DNA from 3 places in the Rhizobium sp. 01L419 genome. Region 2 is predicted to be linked to each of the others. Evidence: predicted binding sites of a transcription regulator. Region 2 holds the regulator's gene; each other region holds the start of a gene.
The links. Region 2 encodes LexA, which represses DNA repair genes until DNA is damaged. Its sites were predicted from a motif close to TGTTCNNNNTGTGTTCNG; they were not measured.

Region 1 (5,458 bases), on a different contig from region 2:
GAGCAATGCTTAATTTTCACTTAACCCTGCATGGAGCTCGTGCGGGGCTTTGTCTCAAAAGGCATTGCGCCGTTCATCCGTTCATCAATAAAACGACGCCAGCCATCATGATGATGGTTAGAGGCTCGTCACCCTCTACGGGAGACTACAGACGAGCCTCGTCTGACAGGAATTTCAAATATACCATCAGCAGTCAGAAGTATTGTCATCACCGACTTGAATATAGCCGACACCGATGATTGTGCCATCTGCCGTGCGGATGAAGGACGGCAGATAGTGCGGTGCAGACGGCTCGCAGAGCGAGGCCTTGGTATATTCGTTCAGCGCTATTTCGTCCTTCGGCAAGGCCGAATAATTCGTATCTGTTTCAAGGGAAGCATAAGCGGACCCGGCAAAGGCGCCGCATCCGAGAAGAAGGACCGCGGTCCAGAGGCGTATCAGCGTTTGCATTGTTGTCTCCAGCATTGAAATCCAGCATTTCAACACACGAGACGGGGAGTTGGTTCCTTGAGAATACCTGTGGGAAGACGTGATTTATCTGAGCAGCATGCGGCAATGCACATAACCGCTTCCGACGATATCCTCGGCAATCGCCAGTGCCCGCTCACTATCGCCCTTCCTGCGCACGAAACCTTCGAGAATGACGTAGGAGCCGAGGGTCGAGACGACAATTTCGGCCGCATCGAGGTCGGCTGCGGCATGCAGGGCGCTTTCCACGGACGCGCGCGTAGCAGCCGCGTTGTGGCCTTGCATGCAGGCTTCCTCGTGGATTAACGAGCTTTGAAAGCGCAGTACCATGATCGTTCCTGACATTGGCTAATACAGACTTAACGCTGTAAGACGACGTTTGTTGCCAGCCGCTGCTGGCTGGAAGCAAAGTTGAGAGTATGGTGGCGCCTGGATCTTGATGGTCTTGCAGCCCCTATGTGCGATTGCGGCTGGAGGAGACGATGATGAAAGCTCTGTTGCCGGCCCTTTTTGCCGCCGCCCTTCTGGCGGGTTGTTCGGCTGCTGACGCGCCGGCGCTGGAGCCTATTCCCGGCAGCATCACCTATGGCGGCCAACCGCGCACGAAGCTGACGAAATCGCCGATCGGCAGTGTCGTCCATAACGACTTCTACGATCAGCAGGGCCAGCACGTTTACGAAACCTACATACTCCAGCCCGACCGCAGCCTGAAGCTGGTGCGGCGCCAGATCGTGCCGGATTTTCCGTAGTAGCGCCGTGCGTCCATTTGGACGCATAAAGGACCCTCTACCTCTATTGGTCGATGCATCTGGCTTTCCGAAAACGAACTCGATTTTCGGGCCGATGGTGTCGTGAATGGTAGCCCGTGCCTGCTTGACAGGAGCGGCAATCAAGAACATTCAAGGAACGTCTAACACTCGCGCTGGTGATTCTCCGGCGAGAGCCAACCGGACCGCTGGATGTATCTCGAAAAGCTCAACCCCCAGCAGCGTTTGGCCGTCGAGCACGGCACGCTCATCGAAGGCGGCCATATTGCGGGGCCGCTGCTTATCATTGCCGGCGCCGGCTCCGGCAAGACGAATACGCTTGCCCATCGCGTAGCACATCTGATCCTCAAGGGTGCTGATCCGCGCCGCATCTTGCTGATGACCTTTTCCCGTCGGGCGGCTGCCGAAATGGGCCGGCGCGTCGAGCGCATCTGCGGCGAGGTCCTCGGCAAGAATTCCGGCGTGATGGCAGATGCGCTGGCCTGGAGTGGCACGTTTCACGGCATAGGCGCACGACTGCTGCGCGATTATGCCGAGCAGATCGGCCTCGACCCGGCCTTCTCCATCCATGACCGGGAAGACAGTGCCGACCTGATGAACCTCGTGCGCCACGAGCTCGGCTTCTCCAAGACGGAAAGCCGGTTTCCGACCAAGGGCACCTGCCTTGCCATCTATTCCCGCGCGGTAAACTCGGAAGCGGAACTGCCGTTGGTGCTGCGCGATGCCTTTCCCTGGTGCGCGACCTCGGAAAAGCAGCTTCGCGAGCTGTTTGCCTGCTATGTCGAGGCAAAGCAGAGCCAGAACGTGCTCGATTATGACGACCTGCTGCTCTACTGGGCGCAGATGGTGGCCGAACCGCTTATATCAGAGGATATCGGCAGCCGCTTCGACCATGTGCTGGTCGACGAATATCAGGACACCAACAGGCTGCAATCCTCGATCCTGCTTGCCCTCAAGCCAACCGGGCATGGGCTGACCGTCGTCGGTGACGATGCGCAGTCGATCTATTCCTTCCGCGCGGCCACAGTGCGCAACATTCTCGATTTTCCGGCGTCGTTCAGCCCGGCCGCCAATATCGTCACGCTCGACCGCAACTACCGCTCGACCCAGCCGATCCTTGCCGCCGCCAACGCGGTGATCGACCTTGCTTCCGAGCGTTTCACCAAGAACCTCTGGACGGAGCGGGAATCGCCGGAGCGGCCGCGGCTGGTGACGGTGCGCGACGAGAATGATCAGGCGCGCTACGTGGCCGACAAGATTCTCGACCATCGCGAAGAGGGCGTAAAGCTGAAGAGCCAGGCCGTGCTCTTCCGCGCCTCGCACCATAGCGGCGCTCTGGAAGTGGAGCTCACCCGCCGCAACATTCCCTTCGTGAAGTTCGGGGGGCTGAAATTCCTCGACAGCGCGCATGTGAAGGACATGCTGGCGACACTGCGCTTTGCCCAGAACCCGCGTGACCGGGTGGCGGGCTTCCGGCTGATGCAGATCCTGCCGGGGGTCGGGCCTTCCACGGCGCAGAAGGTGCTGGACCATATGGCAGAAGACCCGAGCCCGGTGACTGCGCTCGCCACCATGCCTGCGCCGCCGCGCTCGGGCGACGACTGGACCTCGTTCGTGTCCACCATGCAGGAACTGAAAACCGGTAAGGCCGGCTGGCCTGCCGAGATCGAACTGGTGCGGAAATGGTATGAGCCGCATCTTGAACGGCTGCATGAGGATGCGAGCGCCCGGCTTGCCGATCTCGTGCAGCTCGAGCAGATCGCCGGCGGTTATGCTTCGCGCGAGCGCTTCCTGACGGAACTGACGCTCGATCCGCCCGACGCAACCTCGGATCAGGCGGGCGTGCCGCTGCTCGACGAGGACTATCTCATCCTCTCGACCATCCATTCGGCCAAGGGACAGGAATGGACCAAGGTCTTCATGCTGAACGTCATCGATGGTTGCATCCCCTCTGATCTCGCTGTCGGCACGACGGCAGAAATAGAGGAAGAGCGGCGGCTGCTCTATGTGGCGATGACACGCGCCAAGGACAGCCTCGATCTCGTCGTGCCGCAGCGCTTCTTCACCTATGGGCAGAACTCGCAGGGCGACCGGCACGTCTATGCATCACGCAGCCGCTTCATTCCCGCGACGCTGCTGCAATTCTTCGAGGTCTGCGGCTGGCCGCAGGCCAAAGCGGAGACGGCGGCGGCCCAGCAGGCGCGGCAGGTGCGCATCGATGTCGGTGCACGCATGCGCGGCATGTGGCGGTAGAGCCTCTCCTGACCAGATGGCGCTAAAGCGCGAGCGGTGGCTTGGCGGGTTCGAAGAAACGGCCGATCATTTCATCGTTGACCAGGGCGATTGTCGGCGGCGACCATTTCGGATTACGGTCCTTGTCGATAACAGCCGCACGGACGCCTTCGTAGAAATCCGCACCATGCAGGATCTGCATGCAGGCGCCGAGCTCACGGGCCAGGCATTCGCCGAGCGTACGGCTCTGGCGGCCGGCTCTCAGCAGCCGCAAGGTGAGCTTGAGGCTGGTCGGCGAACGTGTGAGCATCACGCGACGGGTTTCGGCTGCGAACTCGCCCTCTTCCTGAGCGAGGGCCAACGCGATGTCCTCGACACGGCTGAAGCGGAAGGCGCGGTCGATCATCGCGGCATTGGCCTGCAGCCTGCCTTCGCCCGGCTGATCCGATAGATTGCGCAGCGCCGCGTCGATATCGTCCGGCGAGCTTCCCACAGGCAGATCCGAGAGACGCTGGACTGCCTCTTCCAGACGCGAGAAGGGCATGTAGAAATCAGCAAGTCCAGCATGGATGGCATCTGCGCCATTGATATCCAGCCCCGTCAGGGCCATCCATGTACCGCTTTCGCCCGGCATGTGAGGCAGCAACCAAGTGGCACCGACATCGGGAAAATAGCCGATGCCCGTTTCCGGCATGGCAAGGCGGGTGCGCTCCGTGACGATACGGTGGCGACCGTGGCTGGAAAGCCCGACGCCGCCGCCCATGGTGATGCCATCCATTAACGCCACATAGGGCTTCGGATAATTGGCGATACGGTGATTGAGGCGAAATTCCTCGCGCCAGAACGTTTCCGCCAGGCCGTCGCCGGCGCGCCCGCTTAGGTGAATGGCGCGGATATCGCCGCCGGCGCAGAAGCCGCGTTCGCCCTCGCCCATCACGACGACGCTCGCCACGGATTGGTCGCCGGCGAAATCATCAAGTGCGGCGGCAATTGCACGCACCATCGGGATGGTCAGGCTGTTCAGCGCCTTTGGGCGGTTCAGCCGGATAAGACCTGCCGTACCACGTCGTTCAACGATGACTTCGTTCTGATTGCTTTTGTCCATGGTCCACCTCGCTCCTGCCCTAGGAATAGACGGGGTTGGGCCGGGGTTCCAGTGGCTGGCTGATCAATCAGGCCGAGAGGGACTGCGAAACGGCGACATCGCACCGCATCGCGTAGTCGATCGCCAGCTCCAGCGGCAGCGGCCGGGAGAAATAATAGCCCTGCGCCAGCCGCACGCCGAGGCCTTTCAGCGCCTCGGCCACTTCCTCGCTTTCGACACCTTCCGCCACCGACGCAATGCCAAGGTTCTGGCAGAGACTGGCGACGGAGCGGGTGATGTTCATGCAACGCGCGTCGCGATCGAAATTCATGACGAAGGCCTTATCGATCTTCAGCTTGTCGAAGGCGAGGCGGTGGATGTGGCTCAAACTCGAATAGCCGGTACCGAAATCGTCGAGCGCGATCGAGCTGCCGGCAGCACGCAGCACGCCGATCACCTGATCGGCTGTGTCGAAGTCCGAGAGAAGTGCCGTCTCGGTGATCTCGAACTCGATGCGCTTCGGATCGACACCTGCGCGCGTGATCATGGCGAGCAGGGCCATCGAGGTTTCGTGGTCGCAGATATCGCGAGCCGACAGGTTGAAGGACACGCGCAGATGGGCCGGCATGATCTTCAGCGCGTCGAGCGCCTGGCCGAAGAGGATGCGTGTCATGCGGCCGATGACGGCGGTACGTTCGGCAGCCGGAATAAAGGCATCCGGACTGATGCGGCCGAAGCGGGCGCTATCCCAACGCGCAAGCGCCTCAAAGCCGACAACGCGGCCGCTGCGCAACTCCATGATCGGCTGATATTCGAGCTTCAACTCCTTGGCGAAATTGTCAGCCTGCAGCTCCAGCTCGATCAGGTAGCGTTGCGTCAGGATCTTTTCGTGTTCCGGCGAGAAGAA
Region 2 (5,458 bases):
GGATCGCCCGCCCACGCAGGCCGCGATCGGTGTCCGGCGTCGCCAGATCGAAATAGGCCTCCAGACCCGCCGGGTTCATCAGACTGATCTTTGTGTTTGCCAGAGGAACTCTCACCCCAAAACCGGTCTCATCTGCGGCGTCGGCTCTTGCCACGCCACGGACGAATTCGCCGAAGGCCCAAGGCTCGGGCGCGGCTAGAACTATCTCGGCAATTCCGGTTACGCCGTTGACGTGAGCTTCGAGCGCGCTGCGGTCAGCAGGGAGCGGATTGACGCGTTCGACGGCGAAGAGAAAGAAATCCGGTGCCCGAAGGTCGCCGGCGAAGGCGAGCCGGAAGCCGGCAATGCTCTCCGTGCCATCCGGCATTTTCACGGGACGTTCGAACTGCAACACAGAACCAGCGCTAATGCCGCCTTTAACGAATCGAGCATGTTCATGCTTTGCATCCGCGGCACTGAAGGCGATAGCAGACAGGCCCTCGCTGCCGCATCGAAAACGAAAGGCCTGATCGCGGGCTGTGAAGACATTGCCGTCGCGCGCCGTCCTGTCGCTCTCCTCGACACTGGCGATGCCGAGCGGCTCGAGATAGCTCCTGTCGGCGAAGAAAACGCAGGCATTTTCCGTACCGAAGGGATGGCGCGCGTCCGGAGCGACGGTGAAGCCCAGCTTGCCCAACCTCTCGCGTGCAAGGGCGATATCGGTAACCGGCAAAACGAGATGATCGATCGCAAGCGTGTCTTGGGTCATCAGCTACTCTCCAGCAATCACAAGGAGATGTGCTTCAACAAGCCTTACGAAGCAAGGCCGGACGGGACGGGCGCCGACAAAAATAAAATTCTCAACACAATGGAGAGAAATTTTACGAAAATTTAGCCACTTGCGGAACACATATGGAACATATAGTGTCCGTTCTGGATTTGTTTCAATACTGGGGTCACACGCCGATGCTCACGCGCAAACAACAGGAACTTCTTCTTTTCATTCATGAAAGGATGAAGGAATCCGGCGTTCCGCCATCTTTCGACGAGATGAAGGACGCCCTGGATCTGGCCTCGAAATCCGGCATTCATCGGCTGATCACGGCGCTCGAAGAACGCGGCTTCATTCGCCGGCTTCCGAACCGGGCGCGTGCGCTCGAAGTCATCAAGCTGCCGGAAGCCTATAGCTCGAGCCTGCAGCCAAGGCGCGGCTTTTCACCAAGCGTCATCGAAGGCAGCCTCGGCAAGCCGCAACCTGTTGCGCCTCCCGCCGCGGCAAAGTCAGCACCTGCGGCCGACAACGGCAATTCGGTTTCCGTGCCGGTCATGGGGCGCATCGCTGCCGGCGTGCCGATTTCGGCAATCCAGAACAACACCCATGACATCACCGTTCCCGCTGATATGCTTGGCTCCGGCGAACATTATGCGCTCGAAGTTCGTGGCGACTCGATGATCGAAGCCGGCATCTTCGATGGCGATACCGTCATCATCCGCAACGGTAGCACGGCCAATCCGGGTGACATCGTCGTCGCACTCGTCGATGAAGAGGAAGCGACGCTCAAGCGCTTCCGCCGCAAGGGCGCATCGATTGCGCTCGAAGCCGCAAACCCCGCTTACGAGACTCGCATTTTCCCGCCGGATCGCGTCAAGGTCCAGGGCAAGCTCGTCGGCCTCATTCGTCGCTATCACTGACCGGTGACGGGCCAACATCAGCGAATGTGTCGCTACGCCAGTCATAGGCACGGTGGCGCATCCAGGGCCGTCGCAATGCGTCGAAGGTAGCGGCAACCGCAACTCCGCCATCTGTGAAACGAAGCTCGATCGCGCCTGTCTTGCGCAATGTTTCGCCAGTAAAGAGCATAGCTCCGGATCGGCAGCCGTCGAAACGCAGACGGACAGGGGTGACGACGATATCGGCCGTATCGCAGGCAGGGCCCAGATAGGCTGCATTGTCGATAACCGTCAGTTTCTTTCCATTGCCGAGCATGATGGCGCACCAGGCACCTTTCAGGCACGAGAACCGTGACGGCGAACCGATCGCGACACGTCTCATCGACTCTCTGGCTTCATTCTGTTGATCCCGCGAGAGCTGCAGTCTTTTGCCTTCGGGCGCAGTGGGCCTATTGGCAGCTTCCAGCGTGACTGGCTTCCTGTGCTCTTCGATGGCAAGCGCCCGCTGCCATTGTTCGAAGATGAAGGCGGGTGGCTTTTCGCGGTTCGAAGCTATCGCCTCTCCATCGACAACAGCAACGAGGCTACCGTCTTCGGCAATGGCGATGTCGGGCATTGCCTCTGATGGCAGCGCCGCGACAGCAAGCGTGGAGAGAGTGACGATTGCCGTTCCGATATGCCGCAGTCGAGTTCTGAGGAGGGTCAGCAGCAGAAAACCGAAAACGGCCGTCGGGAAGTACCAACCCGGCAAACGGCCCACATCGATATTGCCACCCCAGCTCGATACCGTCTTTGCGATTGTGATCACCAGATCGAGCCCGAAGCCTGCCACATGCCATGCCCAGCCGTCCAGGCCAAAGGGCATCAGCAGCATCGCCAGCATCCCAGCCGGCATGACGATGAAGGAAATCACCGGCATGGCCGCGAGATTTGCCGGCAGGCCGTAGGCTGTCAGCCGGTGGAAATGCTCAATCGAAAACAGCGCGGTAGAGAAGCCACCAATCAGCGACGTCAGGAAAATGCCACCAAAGAAACCGCCGACCACGAAGAGGGGTTTCATGATCGGCAGGTTGGCAAAGACATTCTCCCACATCGGCCGGCCTTTCCAGAGATCGTAGCCGGCGACCAGGGCAAGTGTTGCGGCAAAGGACATCTGGAAACTCGGCCCCAGCACCTCCGATGGCGAGATCGCAAGGATCACAAGAGCGGATAGCGCCACGTTTCTGAGGCTGATCGATGGCCGGTCAAAGAAGACGGCAACCAGCATGATGGCCATCATGATGAAGGCACGTTCAGCGGAGACGGCAAAGCCGGAGATCAGATAGTAGGCTGTCACCGCCGCGAGCGCACCGGCCGCCGCGATTTTCTTGGTCGGCCACGCCTGGGCAATGCCGGGAAAAAGGCTAAGGACGACGCGCAGGCCGACAAAAAAGATGCCGGCGGAAAGCGCCATATTGAGACCGGAGATCGCGACGATATGGGCAAGGCCGGACTGCCGCAGCGCGTCCGTCGTGTCATCCGAGATCGCCCGCCTCTCGTCGGTGACAAGCGAAGCGGCAAAGGCGCCGGTATCGCCCGGCAGGGTGGAGCGTATGCGATCGCCGATGCCACTCCTGAGGCGATAGAGCCATTCGAGTGTCGCCTCACCGACCGAGCCCGCTTGCTGTGGCTGCAAGGCAAGCTTTTTCGGCGCGCCATAGAAAAAGCCGTTGGCGCCAATGCCGTCAAAATAGGCACTGAAAGCAAAATCATTGAGGTGGGGAAGTGCGGGGCCTGCCGGAGGCGTGAGACGCGCCCTGCCCTCGATGACGTCGCCAAGCTCGAAAGGCTGCGCGGCGCCTCTCACGAGCACTGTAATGCGTTTAGGCGGACGCTTGATCTGCGGCGCGTCGGTTCCGGTGACGTCAAGAATGTAACGCCAGCGCCCCCGCCCGTCGCCTTCGCGGCGCTCGATCCTGCCGGTTACCGTTGTTGCTACGGCTGAATCAAGGATCAGGGTCTGCGCCCGCCATGTTTCAACCTGTGCCGAAAGCATTCCGCCGGCAAAGAGAAGCAGAGCAGAGAGCATCGCCCGCAATTTCGTCCGGCGATACCCGCAAAGTACGACGGCACCGAGGGCAACAAAAAGGCAGAGACCAAGCGAGACAGCCGGAAAATCCGAAGCTGCCAGAAACCAGGTCGCGGCACCTGCACCAAGGAAGACCGGCGAAAAAAGAATGAGGCGACCGTAGCCAGCCTCTTCAGCGGCCATGCGGACAGACGATCGGATGTGTCGTTTCGCAACGGCGATCAGCCGCCACGGAAACGGAACCGTAGCCTGCGTCCTTGCCAGTTGCGTCACAATGGCGCGCGGTGCGGCATCAGCAAAATCCATCTTTGCATCAATGGATTGCACATGCCGTTCTGCTGTATCGAACCCCGTCATATTCGCTTGGACCCGCCCCCGGAGATCGGCAGAATGCAACCTCAGATCAAAACTCGCAAACAATAATCGATTGAAATACGAGGAAAATTTGCGGCAGCAAAAATCCAGTCAAATCATGGTGTTCTGATATGCGTGAGGCTCATCGCTGCACTGCCTAAAAGATGATGCCGCGATGCACAAAATGGCGTCACGGTAACTTGGCATTAGCTTCGCGATCATATAGCTATCGCTTAGGACGCTTAACCCTTATGGCGCTTTTGCGGCGCCACCGCCACCCCGGAGGATCAGCATGACGGATCAAAGCGCTACAATCAAAATCGGTGACAAATCAGTCGACCTCGCCGTGCGAAAAGGCACGGTCGGACCAGACGTGATCGATATCGGTGCACTCTACAAAAACACGGCTTCCTTCACGTACGACCCCGGGTTTACGTCGACCGCATCCTGTGAATCGAAGATCACCTATATCGACGGCGACGAGGGCGTTCTGCTGCATCGCGGTTACCCGATCGAGCAGCTTGCCGAGCACGGCGACTTTCTGGAAGCCTGCTACCTGCTGCTCTACGGCGAACTGCCGACCGCCGCTCAGAAGAAGGATTTCGACTATCGCGTCACGCACCACACCATGGTGCATGAGCAGATGAGCCGCTTCTTCACCGGCTTCCGCCGCGACGCACATCCGATGGCCGTCATGTGTGGCTGCGTCGGTGCGCTTTCGGCATTTTATCACGACTCCACCGACATTACCGATCCTCACCAGCGCATGGTCGCCAGCCTGCGCATGATCGCCAAAATGCCGACGCTTGCCGCCATGGCCTACAAGTACCATATCGGCCAGCCCTTCGTTTACCCGAAGAACGACCTGGACTACGCGTCCAACTTCCTGCGCATGTGCTTTGCCGTTCCTTGCGAAGAATATGTCGTCAATCCGGTGCTCGCACGCGCCATGGACCGTATCTTCATCCTGCATGCCGATCACGAGCAGAATGCTTCGACCTCGACGGTTCGTCTCGCCGGCTCCTCGGGCGCAAACCCGTTCGCCTGCATCGCCGCCGGCATCGCCTGCCTCTGGGGCCCCGCTCACGGCGGCGCTAACGAAGCAGCCCTCAACATGCTGACGGAAATCGGCACTGTCGACCGCATTCCGGAATATATCGCCCGCGCCAAGGACAAGAACGATCCGTTCCGCCTGATGGGCTTTGGTCACCGCGTCTACAAGAACTATGACCCGCGCGCCAAGATCATGCAAAAAACCACGCATGAAGTTCTCGGCGAACTCGGTATCAAGGACGATCCGCTTCTCGAAGTCGCCATGGAACTGGAGCGCATTGCGCTGACCGACTCGTACTTCATCGAGAAGAAGCTCTATCCGAACATCGACTT
Region 3 (5,458 bases), on a different contig from region 2:
GATCGCCTCGTCGAAAATCTTTCCGGCCGGACCGACGAAGGGTCGGCCTGCAAGATCCTCCTGGTCGCCCGGCTGCTCGCCGACGAACATGATCTCCGCATCGGCAGGACCCTCACCGAAGACGGTCTGCGTCGCCTTCGCATGCAGCGGGCATCGACTGCAGACGGCTGCCTCCTCGCGCAATGCCTCCAGCGTCCCGACTGGCGCCATTTGTGGCACCGGCATCCGGGACGCCGCTTCCTGAATACGGTTATGATAGGGAAGCGGCATGGTCGCTTCACGCTCGGCCATGGCGAGGACTTTTGCTTCCGCCTCGGCGATCAGGCCCGGAATGAGATCGGCTTCCGGAAGGTTCTTCCAGTATTTCTTCGGCATCTCGGCCTGCATGGCCTTAACCTTCAGCCGAGCCGGATTGAAGATGCTGGCGTAATAGGTGCGCCAGAGATCGTCGGTCGCATCGCTGATATCGGGCTTTTGGCAGGGCGTATTGCTTGTTGTCAGCCGCTCGCCATCCCAGGCAGCCGATCCTTTCGGCGTGACGATCAACCAGTCCATGTCGGTGAAACGGCGCTGGAAGAAAGGCGCCTTGCGTGCCACGATGTAATGATCCGGCTCAAACCAGGCGATGAATTTCCGCCGCCTGCCGTCTGATGTCGCAACCTCCTTGAAGCGGACGAAGGCGGTCATCTTGTGGGCGTCGCGATGCACGCTCTTCTGCATCAGCCGGGCGCGAGACACCTCTTCATCCGAGGCCAGATCGAGCAGATGCCGGTTCTCCTGCAAGCGCCATAGCAGGCTGTAGAGCAATGAAAAACGCTTGCGATCGCTATGGCAGATCACCGCTTCGGCCAGTGCCATAAAGGCTGGCGGGACAGTCATGGGCCTGCCGTTGCTGGTTGGATCGGGCGGCAGCGCATCATGCTGGAAGGCAAAGCCCCTCTCGCTGCTTTTCTCCTGCCAGTCGATCTCCTCTGGCGGAATTCCGGCCGCAGCAAAAGCACGGGCGGCCCTGCGCCACTCCTCGAAATCGCCCCTGCCCTCCAGCACGACCCGGCGCATCAAAGCAACGACAATTGTTCGGGTTGCGGTTCGAACATGGCTCGCAAGTCCGGCCGATCGACCAGCCGGTGCGGCGTCCAGCCTTCGGCTGTGATGAAGGCCTGCACCTTGCGGATCGACACGCCGAGCCGCGACAAATCCTCGAGCCGCAGACGACGTTGCCGCCGTTCGCTTAGGATCGCCTTCACAGTCTTGGTGCCAAACCCCGGCACCCGCAGCAGCTTTTCGCGATCGGCGCGATTGACGTCGACGGGGAAATCGCCGCGATGGCCGAGCGCCCAGGCAAGCTTGGGATCGAGATTGAGATCCAGCATGCCGCCGCCCTGCGTCGAGGTGATCTCGTCGATGCCAAATCCGTAAAAACGATAGAGCCAATCGGCCTGATAGAGCCGATGCTCGCGCATCAGCGGCGGCTTGATGAGCGGCAGGTTCTTCGAACTGTCGGGGATCGGGCTGAAGGCGGAATAATAGACGCGCTTGAGCCCGTAGCTGCTGTAGAGTTGACCGCTGGTAGAGAGGATCGTCGCATCATTGGCGCCATCGGCCCCGACGATCATCTGCGTGCTCTGGCCGGCCGGCACGAACCGTTTGCGCCTCTTCGTCTGCAGCGTCGGCTCGTCCGCCGCTTCGATCTTCAGCCGAAGATCGCCCATCGAGCGGCGGATGCTMGCGGGCTTTTTCTCCGGCGCAAACCGGCTGATGCCGCTATCGGTCGGCAGCTCGATGTTGAGCGACAGGCGATCCGCATAGAGGCCCGCCTCCTCGATCAGGTGCGCTGAGGCATCGGGAATGGATTTCAGATGGATGTAGCCGCGGAAATTATGGGTGACCCGCAATTCCCGCACGATGCGCACCATTTCCTCCATCGTATGATCGGAGGAACGGATGATGCCGGACGAGAGGAACAGCCCTTCGATGTAGTTGCGCCGGTAGAATTCCAGCGTCAGCCAGACGACCTCCTCCGGTGTGAAGCGGGCACGCTCGACATTGCTGGACGATCGATTGATGCAATAGGCGCAGTCATAGATACAGAAATTGGTGAGCAGGATTTTCAAGAGCGAAATGCATCGTCCATCCGGCGCATAGGCATGACAAATTCCCGCACCTTCAGTCGAGCCCAATCCGCCTGATGCCGTCGAATCGCGTTTGACCGTGCCGCTTGAGGCGCAGGAAGCGTCATATTTGGCGGCATCGGAAAGGATCGCCAATCGTTCTTTAAGCGACTTCTTCATAAGGATGTTCACTAAATGTTCACGATGGCAAAATCAAGACGGAGAAGCAGGTCGGCACCCAACTTCCTTTCAAAAGCAGGTACTTCTGGGTGAGGTCGAAACCTTCGATACGAATTTTATGGAAATTGCGCGTGCCGATCTGCTATAACCGACGAACCAAGATTGTAGCACGGTTCCGAAGTTCCCTTCGGGACCTGTTTTCTTTTGTGTCTGCGAGAACTGTGGACGCAGGGAGAGAAGGACGAAAAAATGGTTGATAAGGTACCGATGACACAGGGTGGTTTCGTCAAGTTGCAGGAAGAACTGCGCTGGCGTCAGCAGGAGGAGCGCCCGCGAATCATCGAGGCAATTGCGGAAGCGCGCGCCCATGGCGACCTTTCGGAAAATGCCGAGTACCATGCCGCCAAGGAAGCACAGAGCCACAATGAAGGCCGCGTCGCCGAACTCGAAGACCTGACGGCGCGCGCCGAAATCATCGACCTCTCCAAGATGTCGGGCGACAAGATCAAGTTCGGCGCCAAGGTGAAGCTCGTCGACGAGGACACCGAAGAGGAAAAGACCTACCAGATCGTCGGCGATCAGGAAGCCGACGTGAAGCAGGGCCGTATCTCCATCTCCTCCCCGATCGCTCGCGCGCTGATCGGCAAGGAAGTCGGCGACTCCATCGAAGTCAACGCCCCTGGTGGTTCGAAGGCCTACGAAATCCTTTCCGTTTCCTGGGGCTGATCGCCCGCGCCTTTCTCCGCGAGAGCAGCCAGTGCCGGATATCAGTGACGTCGAGATCATCGCGCCCAACCTGAAACGCCGGCTCTCCGGCGTTACGTCCACGATCGTTCAGTTGATCCCCTGCCAGATCCGGCTGGGGATCAGGATAGCAGCCCTCGGCCCCGGTCTTCCGCCACAGCTTCCGCGCCTGAAATGGCCGCAGCTATCAGGCCTCTGGCGTGCGCCCGCCGGGCGCCGCCATCGCGTCTGGCATGCGCGCCGCAACAATGAAATGGCGGCGGGTATCCTGATGCGGCAGGTATTGCGCATGCCGCTGAAGCTCGTCTTCACCTCAGCCGCCCAGCGCCGCCACACGTCCTATACCCGCTGGCTTATCCGCCAGATGGATGCGGTCATCGCCACCAGCAGCCGTTCCGGCTCCTTCCTCAAGGTGCCGCACACAGTCATCCAGCACGGCGTCGATCTCGAACTTTTCCATCCGCCCGAAGGGGCTGACGACACGATAGCCGCAACCGGCCTGCCCGGCCGTTACCTCGTCGGCTGCTTCGGCCGCGTGCGCCATCAGAAGGGCACGGACCTTTTCGTCCAGGCAATGATCGCATTGTTGCCGCAACATCCGGACTGGACAGCGGTCATTTCCGGCCGTGTCACCCCTGAGCACACAGCCTTCGCCGACAGGCTAAAGGCAGACATTGCTGCAGCAGGCCTTACAGATCGCATCGTCTTCATCGGCGAAGTACCTGATATCAAGGTTTGGTATCGCCGGCTGACGCTCTATGTCGCACCCTCTCGCAACGAAGGGTTCGGCCTGACGCCGCTGGAGGCCATGGCTTCGAAAACAGTAGTTGTGGCCTCTGACGCCGGCGCTTATGCCGAAATGATCGCGTCCGGCGAGAACGGCATCATCGTACCATCAGGCGATGGCGACGCACTGACGGCGGCCATCGCAACCTATCTTGCCGATCCCGCCCTCGCCGCTATACAGGGTGAGGCTGCCTTGCGACACGTGCGGGAAAATTTCGCGCTGGAAAAGGAAGCGACAGCGATCAACCGGATTTACCAGCAACTTCTCGGCGCGTAAGCCGTTCGTCATCCCATTGGCAACGGACATATCAGGGAAGTAGGGACAGGTAGATGTCGACCGCAAATAACAACGAAAACCTGGTCAACGTGCTCTGCATGAAGTGGGGAACGCTCTACGGTGCCGAATACGTCAACAATCTCTACCGCGGCGTCAAACGGCACCTGAAGCGCCAGCACCGTTTCGTTTGCTTTACCGACAACGCAGCAGGCCTCGACGGAGGCATCGAGACCTTTCCGCTGCCCGAGCTTGGCCTGCCGGCCGGATCCAAGGATCGTCGCTGGCAGAAGCTGGCGCTCTTCCGCCGCGAACTTGCCGATCTCAAGGGCATCGCCCTCTTCCTTGATCTCGACCTTGTCATCGCCGACGATCTGGAACCGCTCTTTCAGCACCCAGGCACGTTCCTCATCATCCGCGACGACGATCTCTTCCGCGCCAAGCCGCTACGCAAACTCAAGCCCGCCCGCGACAAGTTCCTGGCCTCGGTCGGCAACAGCTCGGTCTTCCGCTATGAGATCGGCGCCCACGCCTATATTCTCGATACCTACCTCGCCGATCCGGTGGCGGCCATGTCGAAATACGAGATTTCCCAGCAGTTCCAGAGCGCGCAGCTGGAAGCACATGGAAACCTGCAATATTGGCCGCGCGAATGGTGCGTGAGCTTCAAGAACGCCTGCGTGCCGCGTCATTTCAAGAGCTTCTGGCGCGATCCCGAACTGCCGCCGGATGCGAAGATCGTCGTCTTCGCCGGCAATCCGAAAATGAGCGAGGCTTTTGAAGGTGGCGGACAGAAATGGTACCGCCGGATCGGCAATACCGATTGGCTGAGCAAGGCCTGGCGAGGCCAGAGCATCTCACGCGAAAGTGTGTAGCGGTTTTACGACAATGACATGGGAAAACAGGACCTAAAGCATGGCAAGCGGATCTGGAAGATCGCGACACGCTTTGGATTACAGTTCGACGAGCCCGAGCTTCTTCACCTGCCGGATCGTCAGCATGGTGCGCACGGTATCGACATGCTCATTGGCCGTCAGCACTTCGATGACGAAGTCCTGGAAGCGGGTGAGGTTTTGGGCCACGCAATGCAGCAGGAAATCGCTGTCGCCGGAAACCATCCACGCCTGGCGCACCAGCGACCACTCGGCGGTGGCAGCGGCAAAGGCCTTTAGATTGGCTTCGGACTGATGCTTGAGGCCGACCATGCAGAAGGCGACGAGATCGAGCCCAAGCTTCGGGCTGTTCAGCATCGCATGGTATCCTTCGATGACACCAGCCTCTTCGAGCTTACGCACCCGGCGCAGGCAGGGCGGCGCTGAAATTCCCACCCGGTCGGCAAGCTCAACGTTGGTCATGCGGCCAT

Region 1: AC1DUP_RS07295 (ATP-dependent helicase) is a predicted target of LexA. The motif match lies at 1,360-1,377, and genes of this name have one in related genera.
Region 3: AC1DUP_RS02135 (putative DNA modification/repair radical SAM protein) is a predicted target of LexA. The motif match lies at 2,297-2,314, and genes of this name have one in related genera.

Annotation. Positions count from the first base shown of each region.
Region 1 is NZ_JBFTSM010000003.1:64,466-69,923, forward strand. Features, by position in the region: gene AC1DUP_RS07280 (hypothetical protein) at 187-450, opposite strand; gene AC1DUP_RS07285 (BON domain-containing protein) at 535-798, opposite strand; gene AC1DUP_RS07290 (hypothetical protein) at 954-1,217, shown strand; gene AC1DUP_RS07295 (ATP-dependent helicase) at 1,428-3,488, shown strand; gene AC1DUP_RS07300 (enoyl-CoA hydratase/isomerase family protein) at 3,511-4,572, opposite strand; gene AC1DUP_RS07305 (putative bifunctional diguanylate cyclase/phosphodiesterase) at 4,640-5,458, opposite strand, start outside.
Region 2 is NZ_JBFTSM010000019.1:115,781-121,238, forward strand. Features, by position in the region: gene AC1DUP_RS29855 (VOC family protein) at 1-748, opposite strand, end outside; gene lexA (transcriptional repressor LexA) at 946-1,671, shown strand; gene AC1DUP_RS29865 (ComEC/Rec2 family competence protein) at 1,652-4,075, opposite strand; gene gltA (citrate synthase) at 4,365-5,458, shown strand, end outside.
Region 3 is NZ_JBFTSM010000001.1:421,614-427,071, reverse strand. Features, by position in the region: gene AC1DUP_RS02140 (UdgX family uracil-DNA binding protein) at 1-1,059, opposite strand, end outside; gene AC1DUP_RS02135 (putative DNA modification/repair radical SAM protein) at 1,059-2,291, opposite strand; gene greA (transcription elongation factor GreA) at 2,541-3,017, shown strand; gene AC1DUP_RS02125 (glycosyltransferase family 4 protein) at 3,049-4,098, shown strand; gene AC1DUP_RS02120 (hypothetical protein) at 4,152-4,970, shown strand; gene AC1DUP_RS02115 (Lrp/AsnC family transcriptional regulator) at 5,049-5,458, opposite strand, start outside.